Regions from separate parts of the Noviherbaspirillum sp. genome, predicted to be linked through region 4. Evidence: predicted binding sites of a transcription regulator. Region 4 holds the regulator's gene; each other region holds the start of a gene.
The links. Region 4 encodes sigma-54, which starts transcription at its own class of promoters, with help from an activator protein. Its sites were predicted from a motif close to TGGCANGNAANCTGCTTT; they were not measured.
Positions count from the first base shown of each region.

Region 1: the regulator sigma-54 is predicted to act here: its motif matches at 1,375-1,392, upstream of V7080_RS12790 (PEP-CTERM sorting domain-containing protein).
Region 2: the regulator sigma-54 is predicted to act here: its motif matches at 1,908-1,925, upstream of V7080_RS23925 (GTP cyclohydrolase II).
Region 3: the regulator sigma-54 is predicted to act here: its motif matches at 1,917-1,934, upstream of V7080_RS08460 (TorF family putative porin).

Region 1 covers NZ_DAIUCO010000096.1:31-3,151, forward strand. The annotation lists partial or broken gene V7080_RS12785 (nucleotide sugar dehydrogenase) at 1-215, opposite strand, end outside; gene V7080_RS12790 (PEP-CTERM sorting domain-containing protein) at 532-1,323, opposite strand; gene V7080_RS12795 (FAD-binding oxidoreductase) at 1,509-3,104, opposite strand.
Region 2 covers NZ_DAIUCO010000330.1:725-3,845, reverse strand. The annotation lists gene V7080_RS23930 (URC4/urg3 family protein) at 1-594, opposite strand, end outside; gene V7080_RS23925 (GTP cyclohydrolase II) at 591-1,835, opposite strand; gene V7080_RS23920 (hypothetical protein) at 2,381-3,121, shown strand, end outside.
Region 3 covers NZ_DAIUCO010000052.1:3,781-6,901, forward strand. The annotation lists gene V7080_RS08450 (ammonium transporter) at 1-756, opposite strand, end outside; gene glnK (P-II family nitrogen regulator) at 772-1,110, opposite strand; gene V7080_RS08460 (TorF family putative porin) at 1,123-1,851, opposite strand; gene V7080_RS08465 (accessory factor UbiK family protein) at 2,133-2,372, shown strand; gene V7080_RS08470 (YifB family Mg chelatase-like AAA ATPase) at 2,451-3,121, shown strand, end outside.
Region 4 covers NZ_DAIUCO010000106.1:9,384-12,504, reverse strand. The annotation lists gene lptB (LPS export ABC transporter ATP-binding protein) at 1-408, shown strand, start outside; gene V7080_RS13545 (RNA polymerase factor sigma-54) at 425-1,903, shown strand; gene hpf (ribosome hibernation-promoting factor, HPF/YfiA family) at 2,003-2,350, shown strand; gene V7080_RS13535 (enoyl-CoA hydratase/isomerase family protein) at 2,496-3,121, shown strand, end outside.

The sequences.
Region 1 (3,121 bases), on a different contig from region 4:
GCGGCGGCGAGCGCTGCTGGGTCGTTTGTCACTTCCAATCGTTCTGCGTCCCGCAACTCTTTGGGAGAAAGCTCCCCGGTAGGGTCGATGAACTCTTTATAGCTCTTGATTTTGCTGACAGACAAATCAAAACCAATGGTCCGCTGTTTTTTCCCGAACTCGACAGCGAGCGGAAGACCAACATAGCCAAGTCCGACAACGGCAACGACGCTCATAGACTTCTCTCTTGCTTGCATGAAAGTAAAATGAATATATCAGATAGTGTAAAAAAAGGCATCAAACCGTTTGATTTGTTTTCATGCTTGATGCTTCTGCATTGCAGATGCGATGCGAATGCGAAAACGGGCTTACGACAGGCTGAGCAGGTTGAACTGACGCTAGGATCTAACGGCAAAAATAACTCGTATAAATACATTCTTAAGGAGCAATCGCATTTAAGAATCTGGAGCCGCGATTTATCTCCGCGCTTGTTCAGACTGCCAATAAAAAATGACCCGCAATAGCGGGCCATCGAGTAACAGCACAAAAAATTTACTTGTTTTTTGTCTGGCGACGAGTCATTGCAAGTCCCATCAAAGCAAGGCTCAACAACAGAACTGTCGAAGGCTCAGGAATGGAATTGCCGGAGATCTGGCCCGTCGATGTGGCGATGAAGTTATTGTTGCTGAACTGAGACGATGCGGACGACAGAAGATCAGCCATGAACTGCTGCGTGTTCGTGTCGAAGTTGCTGGCAGCGATACCGCCCGTTACAGCAAAATAGCTAGTCAGGAAGCCAGACTGAAAACTTGTTGCATTGGAAAACTCGTTTGCAACCGCCGACAACTGAAGGAACAGATTGCCATCTGCAGCATTGCCGGCCGGGCTTGTGCTTACATTGAAGTCTGGAGTGTCATCAACGTACAAGCGCAGCCAACCATTCGTGAATGTTCCCGGACCGGCAATTTGAAAACCGCCGAACACAAAAGTCAGTTCGCAGCTTGCGCAGAATGCGCCGCCTATTGCGGACGATGTGTCGCCGTAGTTAACCCCGTTAAATTTGAAGATTTCTCCCACGCCTTGCAGCACATCTCCAAAACCAACCGTTAATGGATTGATCGCATTCGCGTAATTCGGCGCTGCGTTCAGAGCATTCGATACTGCATTTGCGCTGGAACTGAAGAACTGGTTGAACTCGTAACGCGCCGTAAAGTCGCTGTCAGTGATGCTGACCGCATCCGGATCCCAAGTCACGCCACCGATATTGATTATCGATGCCTGTGCTGTACCGCCGAAAGCAGCAACCAGCGCAACAGCAGATAGTAGCTTTCTAAACATTTTCATAAATTCCCCTTGTGTTGGTTCTTGGCTAAGTTGTTATTTCCGCACCAACCATTAGCAGTTTATGTGCCAGCAGTAATTAAACGCCATAACACCTTGATTTTAAAATTGTTTTTTGCCGATTCCGTATATACCCATGTATTCCATTAACGAAATGTAAAAATTCCCGACAACAACTCTGTATTTAATTATTGATAACGTCCAGGGGACAAAATGCCGTCGGGGTCGACACTTTGCCGAAGTCGGGCATGGAATGCCTTGGACTCTTCCTGCATATCGGAGAGTGTTTGCATTGCTCCTAGTCCCACGCGATACGGAAAGAAGCCCCGTTCACGCCCCTCAAGAAGCAAGTCGGTATAACAGTTGGTCGCGGCGGCGAGTGCGCTGTCGTTGTTGCGGTCGAAAATGAGTGGAACCGTACTATCAAATATCTTGTCGCTGATCGAGGTGAAGGTAATCAATGGCTCGATGCCGTGCTTTCGTGTGATTCGTTCGATCATCTCCACATAGGAACTGGCCGTTGCCGCACGCATCGGCACCAATGGTGCATACCAGATAAGGCCGCAACCATCTCGTGATGGATCACGCTCGAATTCCTTCGCACTCGATGAGTTACGCCAGTAGGCAAGCGGCAATGCCGTTTCATTCGGCACGCCATTCACCAGCTCAAGTGCTTTGGCAAGCGTGTTTGCAGTACTGCCAAGGCGCCGGGCGGCCGGCCCCGGAAGCAGGTTAGCGATCCGCGACAACGCCTGGGCTTTCTGAGGACTGAAAAATATCAGCCTGCTCGCCACCCCGGATAGCGAACGCCTGATTTCGCTTTCGGCAGCGGACACGATCTTCTTCGTACCATAGATTGTTCCGAATCCTGTCCAGGGAAAAATCTGGAATTGCCGTCCCAACTCTTCAACTACCGCCTCCGGGATCAAACCATCGGTTCCAAGTCGGTCTGTCGGGTATGGCGCTGACATCGCGAGTACTCGATGGCGATTCATGAGATTAATCCCCCCAACAACACCCGGCAGGCGGCCGAGTATTGTCCTCACCCGCTCGACTGCCTGTTCGAGCAGTGCCTTGTCCTTAAGACTGAAGAAGCATACCTTCACGCATTCAGGACGGCGGGCAAGGGCGATCGACATCCTGGTAACGATCCCGAAGCCGCTCTGGGTGAAAAGGCCAGTGGAGTATGGGCCGATGCCGTACTTAAAAAGACGGGCCAACTCTTCCCCCCCCGCTTCCCGCATGGCAGTCCGGTATCGACTGCCGTCCGCAAGTACTGCTTCAAGGTCAGTAACCGCACCGAAATGATCGGTATGAGGCGTGATGCCGTACCCTCTTTCCAGCGCATTTCCCAACAAGCTGCATTGTGGACCGGCACCGGTCACAGGCACTAAAAATGGATGTCCTCCAGCCGTCAGAAATTCCGACAGCATGCCCTGCGTAACACCGGGCTCCACGGTGACAACGCCAAGATCCGGATCGAAATGAAGAATCTTCTGCAGATTGGAAAGATCGATGATGACGCAGTTGTCGCGGACCGGAAGCGACGTACCGTACCCCCAGTTGCGACCTGTACTGATGGGATACACCGAAACCTTATGCTTGGCGGCGATGCGCATAACGTCTGGAAGCGTGGACGCATCTTTGATCACGAGAGCGGCCGGGATCGTACGCTCGATGCCACTCGCATCCGCTCCGTATTTGCGCAAAACATCAGCGCCTCGCAATACCGAAGGTACGCCTAGCAGACCCCACCAATCGAGGATCGCCTCCTCTAAGCGCATTGATCCCGCCCTGAGCG
Region 2 (3,121 bases), on a different contig from region 4:
CAGCGGATTGCTGTGGCTCACCTGGAAAGCGGCGGCGACGGTCTGCCCGGCGAGAGCGGCCAGTGCCGATGCATCGGTGCGCAAGGGGTGGGTTTGATCCGACGACAGGGCACCGCTGGCGAACAGGGCAAGGCTGGCAACGCCGAGTCCTTCGGACCGCGCCAGCCGCATGTTGTTGGCATGGTCCAGATACTGCCAGTCCGGGCCGGCGCCGGCATCCAGCAGCACGCTGGGGATGACGAGGTCGATGCGGGTGCGTGCGCGTTCGCTGCCGCTCAGCCCTGCCTGTGCGGCGAGTTGCTGCCACCGATCCACGCCGCCGGTTTCGAAATGCCGCCAGCGGCTGTGATACGGCACGGACAGGTCCGGGTAGCGCATCCTGATCGTGTCGGCCACATAGCAGGCGACCTGGGCCAGCCGATCCGGATGCCAGGTGAAGTGGGCGCCGTTTCCCTGCTCGGTCCGTGCCATTACCAGCGCGCATTGCCGGCGCACCGCCTGTGCGTTGAGCAGCGCCGCCGCCGGATGATCTTGCGGCACCGGCGTATGCCATCCGATATCGGCATGTGCACCGGCATGGCGTGCGTCTGTCATTCGGTCAGGCTCCTGCCTTTGGCGATCAGCAATTCCTCGTTCGGCACCGCACCCTCGGTGGAGAAATAACCGGCCGCGACCTTGGCATCCATCTCCACCCGCGCATCGGCGGGAATGAGTGCATCCGGAATCGGGACGCGCTCCACCACCTCGATGCCCTGGGCCGTCAGCGCGCCGTGCTTGAGATTGCTCATCGATGCCCAGCGGTCGATACGCTTGATGCCGAGCCAGTGGAACACATCCGGCATCAGTTCCTGGAAGCGCATGTCCTGCACGCCGGCCACGCATTCGGTGCGCTCGAAATAGGTTGCCGCGCGGTCGCCGCCCACTTGCCGCTTGCGGGCGTTGTACACGAGGAACTTGGTGACTTCGCCCAATGCGCGTCCTTCCTTCCGGTTGTAGATCACCAGGCCGACGCCGCCCTGCTGCGCCATCTCGATGCACACCTCGATGCCGTGCGCCAGGTAGGGGCGGCAGGTGCAGATGTCGGAGCCGAACACGTCGGAACCATTGCATTCGTCGTGCACGCGGCAGGCGACCCGCGTGGTGTCCTTGCCGAGCTCGCGCATGTCGCCGAAGCAGTACAGCGTCATGCCGCCGATGGGCGGCAGGAATACTTTGAGGTCGGAGCGCGTGACCAGTTCCGGAAACATGCCGCCGGTCTGTTCGAACAGGCTGCGGCGCAATGCGCTTTCCTTGATGCCGAACCGTTTTGCCAGGCCAGGCAGGTGCCACACCGGGTCGATCGCCGCCTTGGTTACGCGCACATCGCCGTTGGAAAACAGGATGCGGTCATCGGGCTTGAGGCGGCCGGCGACGATCGCCTCCTTGAGTTCCGGCATGTTGATATGGGCCTTGGTGATCGCGATCGTCGGCCGGATATCCATGCCGGCCGCGATCTGTCCGGCGAACGCGTTGCCGACCATGTGGCCGTACGGATCGAGCGACACGATCTTGTCGGGATCGGCCCATTGCGGATGCGGACCGATGTCTTCGGCGGGCGCGGTGTTGGTGAGGTCAGGGCGGTGTTCACGGTCGAGCGAACCTGCGGCGACCGCCAGCGCGCGATACACCGCATAGGCGCCGGAGTGCGTGCCGATGACATTGCGTTGCTGAGGGTTGGTGAGACTGGCGATGATCGGTCCGCGTTCTTCAGGACTGGGAGCACCCCATCGGATGTCGGTAGCGGCGTTCTTCTTGCGGCCCTGGGAATGCGACGTCAACATGATGTGATCAGCCATGTTTGCTCCCGATGCGAATGATCCCGGCCTGATGGCCGTGTATTGATTATTGGCACTTTCAATGTCATCCGTAAAGCTGGATTTGGGGCAAACATGGAAACCTGTCAAATAGACAGGGGCAATTGTTGCAATTATCCAGCGCCGCTTTTTTCCGCTTCAACAGGATCGATCGCGATATCGCCATGCAGAAATTGGTTTCGCAACGTGTCCTTACTCTTATTGATAATTATCAGACTTGGTCGCGAATGATGGTCTAGTTTGATAAGGTCATGTCGCGCACCTCGCAAGGCATGCAGCACAATCAAAAGCAAGGAGACAGGAATGACGCATGATGTGAATGCTTCTACTGTCGACCATGCATGGATACACGTCTTGGCAGGACGGTCCAGGCTTTCTCACCTCCCTCCTTCCCTCTATCCCTTGGCACTCCGGGCACAGTCAGGCAATCCGCAATGCCTGCCCGCCTTGTCATCGGCGACCTCTCGCCAGGCAGATCCGCTTTCATTTTCTGGGGCATCAACGAAGTCACCACTTAAGGAGACATCATGAAAACGATTCTTGCATGGCTAGCGGCAATACTTGCGATGGCGGTCGGTTTGCAACCGGCCTGGGCAAACGACGATGCGGGGAATCAAGGTCCCGCTGCGCAGGGCGCAACGGAATTCAAAGTCGATCACAAATGGCCGAAGCCGCTGCCCAACAGATGGGAATTCGGCCAGGTGGCGGGTGTGGCGGTTGATCGCAACGACCATATCTGGATCATCCAGCGTCCCGGCTCGCTGACCGTCGATGAAGCAGGTGCCGCCCAGACGCCGCCACGCTCGGAGTGCTGCTTCCCCGCGCCATCGGTGATGAAGTTCGATCGTGAAGGGAATTTGCTTCTGGCCTGGGGCGGCACTGCGGATCCGGGCTTCCTGACCGACCGCTGCACACCGGCGAAAGGCTGCGAGTGGCCGACCAACGAGCACGGCATTTTCGTCGACCACAATGACAATGTCTGGATCGCGGGCAATGGCGCGGTGAATCACCAGGTGCTTAAATTCAGCAGCGACGGCACGTTCCTGCTCCAGGTCGGCAAGGCCGGCGTGACTGGCGGCAGCAATGCCACCACCGGCGGATTGGGCGACACGCCGCTGCTTGGCCAGCCGGCCGATGTCGAGGTGGACCCGACCAACAACGAGGCCTACATCGCCGACGGTTACCAGAATAAGCGCGTGCTGGTGGTCGATGGCAATACCGGCAAATACATTCGTCACTGGGGTGCCTACGGCAGCACGCCCGACGAT
Region 3 (3,121 bases), on a different contig from region 4:
CGCCTTTTCAGCGGCGGCGGCATCGGTGTAGGCGTCCGGGCCGGCCCAGAACCAGACCATGTGCGCGATCGGCAGGTAGGAGAACGTGAACCACAGCACCACGAACAGCAGCACGGCGGAGAACTTCACGCGTTCGGCGAACGCGCCGACGATCAGGCCGCAGGTAATGGCGGCGAAGGTTGCCTGGAAGGCGACGAAGATGAACTCCGGGATTACCACGCCCTTGCTGAAGGTCGCCGCAACGGAATCGACGGTAATGCCCTTCAGGAACAGGCGGTCAAGCGAGCCGATGAAACTGCCCCCTTCGGTGAACGCCAGCGAATAGCCATAGATCGCCCACAGCACCGTGATCAGGGAGAAGATCATGAAGACCTGCATCAGCACCGACAGCATGTTCTTCGAGCGGACCAGGCCGCCGTAGAACAATGCAAGGCCGGGAATGGTCATCAGGATGACCAGCACGGTCGCCACGATCATCCAGGAGGTGTCGCCCTTGTTGGGCACCGGAGCTGCGGCGGCTGGCGCTGCGGAGGCTGCGGCTGCGGGCGCAGTCGTGGCACCGGAGGAAGCGGCAGCTCCGGCGGCGGAAGCCGCTGCATCGCTGCCGGCCGGCGCGGAGGATGGAGAGGACGGTGTCGTGGTCAGTGCGACCGTGTCACCGGCGGCCGGCGCATCGGCGGCCAGCGCCGGCTGCCCGAAACCGACCGCGAACAGCAAGGTGCTGGCCGCGATAAAGCTGAGGATCTGTTTTTTCATGGTGATATCTCCGCGTTAGAGTGCGTCTTTGCCGGTCTCGCCGGTACGGATACGCACTACCTGCTGCAGGTCGTATACGAATATTTTTCCGTCGCCGATCTTGCCGGTACGGGCCGCTGCCTCGATCGCTTCGATCACGCGATCGACAATGGCTTCATCGACGGCCACCTCGATTTTTGTCTTCGGCAGGAAATCGACGACATACTCGGCGCCGCGATACAGCTCGGTATGTCCCTTTTGCCGGCCGAAGCCCTTGACCTCGGTCACGGTGATGCCCTGGACGCCGATGGCGGACAAGGCTTCACGGACTTCGTCCAGCTTGAAGGGTTTGATGATCGCAGTGATCAGTTTCATGATGACCTCGGTTTAGAAAGTTTTGCTGATCGACAGCACTGCGCGGCCCTTGCCGAGATTTTTCCCGTTCGGACCGACATAGGCGTCGGTGTTGGTGTCGATGTACGCAAGGCTGCCGGTCATGAAGCCGAAATCCTTGGTGACGCCGAGCTTGTAGTCGGTATAGCTGGCGGCGGAGTTGTTTCGTACGCGCTGGCGGCCGGCATGCAGGTTGACGGTGAAGCCGTTGCCGACGTCGATGTTGGCGCCGATATCGAGGTAGCCGCTGTTCTTGCTGTCGGCGAAGCCGAACAGGTTGGTCACCGAATGCGAATACTTGATGTAGGCCGGTCCGTAGCCGATCTGGCCGTAGATCTCGGTGGTATTGGCGCTCGGGTTCAGGTTATTCGATGGGTAGATATAGGTCAGCACGCCGACGTCGTACGGCACGTCCGGTACAATCTCGCCGCGTTTGCCGGCATAGATGTCCCATTCGATGTTCGCATCGCCGCCCGGCACATCCTTGATCCATTTGATGGTGGAAAGCCATGTGCCGACATAGAAGCCGCTCGGGTTGTTGACGTAATCCGCGCCGCCTTGCAGAGCCGGGTCCAGACGGGTCTGCGAAATGCCACGGTAGCGGTAGTCACTGACAACTGCAGCGTTGAAGCTTACTTCGTGATCCGGCTTCTTATCCTGCGCCTGGGCGGTACTGCTCATAAATGCGGCGGTGACAGCCGTGGCAAGAATCAGTTTTTTCATGGCGCTTCCCTTAGTTATGTTGGATAAAACAAGAACATCTGATGACGATGGAACTTGCATCGTGATTAGCAGGACTCATGCCACCCAATTTCGCCATGGATACGTTATATTTTTTGCACCAATCCCGCGCCGGGGTATTGTTATTTTGCGAGACGGGCTACGATATGCACATTGCTGCACCCTGCTTTGCCGTCGACGCACCAGATTGATGCGCACCAGATTGAAGCGACGACATCCAATCGCACCACGACGGTGCCACCCCCTCCAAACAAAGGTCCACTATGGAACGCAATAACTTTTTTAATGATCTGCAGGCAAAAATCAGCCAGGCAATTGAGAACTCTCCCGCCAAGGATCTCGAAAAAAACGTCAAGGCGATGCTGAACCAGGGTTTTTCCAAGCTCGATCTCGTGACCCGCGAGGAATTCGATATTCAGAGCCAGGTACTGGCGAAGACCAGGGCCAAGCTGGAAGCGCTGGAAGCCCGTGTTGCCGAACTGGAAGCACGCCTGGGCAAGTAGATTGATGCGCAAGGCGCATCGCCGATAGCCGGCGGCAATATCCGCCGGACCTAACAAAAACAATAAACGAGGTATGGGATGAGCCTAGCCGTCTTGAAAAGCCGTGCCCTGGCGGGCATGCAGGCGCCGGAAGTCACCGTCGAAGTGCACTTGGCCAATGGGCTGCCGCAATTCACGATCGTCGGGTTGCCGGAAACCGAAGTGAAGGAATCGAAGGACCGGGTCCGGGCGGCGCTGCAGAATGCACGTTTCGAATTCCCGGCCCGACGGATCACCGTCAATCTCGCGCCGGCCGACTTGCCGAAGGAATCCGGCCGTTTCGACCTGCCGATCGCGCTGGGCATCCTGGCGGCGTCGGGGCAGATGCCGGCCGATGAACTGGGAAAGTACGAATTTGCCGGCGAACTATCGCTGTCCGGAGACTTGCGCCCGATCCGCGGCGCGCTGGCCATGACCTTCGCCATGCATCGCGCTGGCGGCGATTCCGGCGCAAAGCGCGCCTTTATCTTGCCACGCGCGAACGCCGACGAGGCAGCCCTGGTGACCGATGCAGCGATTTTCCCGGCCGATTCGCTGCTGCAGGTATGCGCCCACTTCGCCGCCGCCGACCCGGATACGCGCCTCGGCCGCCATGTCCCAGGCGCCTCGCCGGCAACGGCGTCCCACCCGGATTTTTCCGATGTGAAGGGCCAGGCGCAGGTGAAGCGGGCGCTGGAAGTCGCAGCCGCCGGCGGACACAGCGTTTTGAT
Region 4 (3,121 bases):
AAGCCGTTGTCGCGGCAGGCGATCGAGAAGCGACTGAATACATTGCTGGCCGAGTTGCAGATCGAAAAGCTGCGGGAAAACCAGGCGCTGTCGCTGTCGGGCGGCGAGCGCCGCCGCGTCGAGATTGCGCGTGCGCTGGCGACGAACCCGCGATTCGTGCTGCTTGATGAGCCCTTCGCAGGCGTCGACCCGATCGCGGTCATCGAGATCCAGCGGATCGTGCGCTTCCTGAAGGAACGCGGAATCGGCGTGCTGATCACGGACCACAACGTCCGGGAGACACTGGGCATCTGTGATCGTGCCTACATCATCAACCAGGGCGCTGTGCTTGCCAGCGGCCGCCCGGACGACATCATCGCGGATGAATCGGTACGCCGCGTTTATTTGGGAGAACACTTCCGCATGTAATGGAAGCACGGCTGCTATGAAACAAACCCTTCAACTCCGTATTTCCCAACATCTGGCGCTGACGCCCCAGCTGCAGCAATCGATCCGGCTGCTGCAATTGTCGACGCTTGAACTGCATCAGGAGCTGGAGCAGATTTTGTCGGACAACCCGATGCTCGAGCGCGTCGATGATCCGCTGGATCATTCCATCCGCCTGCTGGCCGACGGTGCAATCAGCCCCCAGGGCACCCAACCGGATACACCCGTACCCAACGATGCCGGATCGGCTGCCGGTGAGGACACCGACCGGCCCTTCGAAGGCGGCGATGGAGCGGACACGCCTGCTGCAGGCGAAGCGGAATGGAGCTTCGACGATGTGGCGCGCACCTCGAAAGCGCCGGAGGACGATGATGCGCGGCCCCAGCTGGAAGCGCACGAAACCACCTTGCGCGAACATCTGCTCGAACAGATGCGGGTATCGGTAAGGGAAATGCGGGATCGCGCGCTGCTTGAGTTGATGATTGACGCGCTCAACGACAACGGCTACCTGGAAGAACCGCTGGAAGAAATTCATGCGCGACTGCCGGAAGAACTCGGGATCGAGATTGAAGAATTGTCGGTGGCGCTGAAGATGCTGCAAAGTTTCGATCCGGCGGGCGTCGGCGCACGCACGCCATCGGAATGCCTGGCAATCCAGATCCGGCGCTTTCCGAAGGTGCCGCTGGTGACGCGCCGCCGGGCTTTGACGATCGTCGAAGAACATCTGACGCTGTTCGCCCAGCGCGACTTCAACAAGCTCAAGAAAATCCTGGATTGCGACGACGAAGATCTGCGTGAGGCACAGACGATCATCAAGCAATGCAATCCGCACCCCGGTGCGGCGTTCGCCTCCGATACGTCGGACTTCGTGGTCCCGGATGTCATTGTCAAAAAGACCAAGAACGGCTGGCAGGTCATGTTGAATCATGATGTCATGCCGCGTCTTCGGGTCAATGCCCTGTATGCCAATATCCTGAAGCAAAGTAAAGGTGAGGGGTCACTTACTTCGCAGCTCCAGGAGGCCAAATGGCTGATCAAGAATATGCGTCAACGCTTCGACACGATCTTGCGCGTCGCACAAGCGATCGTGGACCGGCAGCGCAACTTCTTTTCGCACGGCGCGGTAGCGATGCGGCCCCTTGTCTTGCGTGAAATTGCTGATACACTGGGTTTACACGAGAGCACCATTTCTCGTGTGACAACACAGAAGTACATGTTGACCCCCCATGGCATGTTCGAGCTCAAATACTTTTTCGGCAGCCATGTCGCGACGGAAGCAGGGGGTGAAGCCTCGTCGACAGCGATACGAGCGCTCATCAAACAATTGATAGGAGCTGAAGACCCCAAGAATCCATTCTCAGATAGCAAGATCGCGGATATGTTAGGGGAACAAGGTATGGTCGTTGCGCGGAGAACCGTCGCCAAGTACCGTGAAGCGTTGAAAATCCCCCCTGTCAATCTGCGAAAATCTCTCTAGGTTGTTCCTTTGTAGTTGCCATCCGTTGCTGTGTTCCGGCGTAGTCCTCTACGCGGACACGTTGCGAACCGCCAGCGACACTATCCATAGGAGTGCTGTATGAATCTCATGATCAGTGGACAACATCTCGAATTGACTCCAGCCATTCGCCAGTACGTAACAAGCAAACTGGATCGGGTACTCCGCCATTTCGATCATGTCATCGATGTTGCGGTGATTCTGGGAGTCGAAAAACCCTCTGAAAAAGATAAAAGGCAAAGAGCTGAAGTCAATCTGCGCGTGAGAGGCAATGTAATCCATGTCGAAAGCTTTGCAGAAGATCTGTATGCAGCAATCGATTCGTTGATCGACAAGCTGGATAGGCAGGTATTGAAGTACAAGGGCAAGATGCAGGACCACCAGCATGAGGCGATCAAGCGCATGACGGAAGACTTGCCGGCGGCCTGATTCAGGCGGCAATCGGCAACAGGAAAAGGGCGCACGGGTTGCGCCCTTTTCCTGTTGCGGCCGCACTTTGCAAATGTCCGCAGGACGACTGCAGCATCGGGACGGTGCCGATAAAATAGCTGCAATTACATAAAACACCCTCATCATGACTGCTCACATTATTTCCGCTGTCCGGAACAACATCGGCTTTATCACGCTTGACCGGCCGAGGGCGCTCAATTCCCTGTCCCTTGATATGGTTCGCGCCTTCACGCAGGTATTGCTGTCGTGGCGCGACGACCCGGCCATCGCCGCGGTGGTCGTGCGCAGCACGAGTGAGAAGGCGTTCTGCGCAGGTGGGGACATCCGCTTTTTCTTTGATGCCGGCAAGGCGACGCCGCAATCCGGCAGCATGCTGATCGAGGATTTTTTTACCGAAGAATATGCATTGAATCATTTGACTCATCACTATCCCAAGCCGTATATAGCGCTGATGGACGGGATTGTCATGGGTGGCGGGATGGGGATCGCACAAGCCGGCCCTGCCAACCGGATGCGTATCGTCACCGAACGGACGAAGATGGCCATGCCGGAAGTGAACATTGGCCTGTTCCCGGACGTAGGCGGCAGCTTCTTCCTTTCGCGGACTCCCGGCAGGCTCGGTGTTTATCTCGGCATAACGGGAGAAACAATCGGCGCAGCCGACGCGATCCATGCAGATCTGGCCGATGTATTCATCCCTGCGGACCAGATTGGGGCGCTTTTGCAGTTGTTGGAGACATCCGCTGTGAG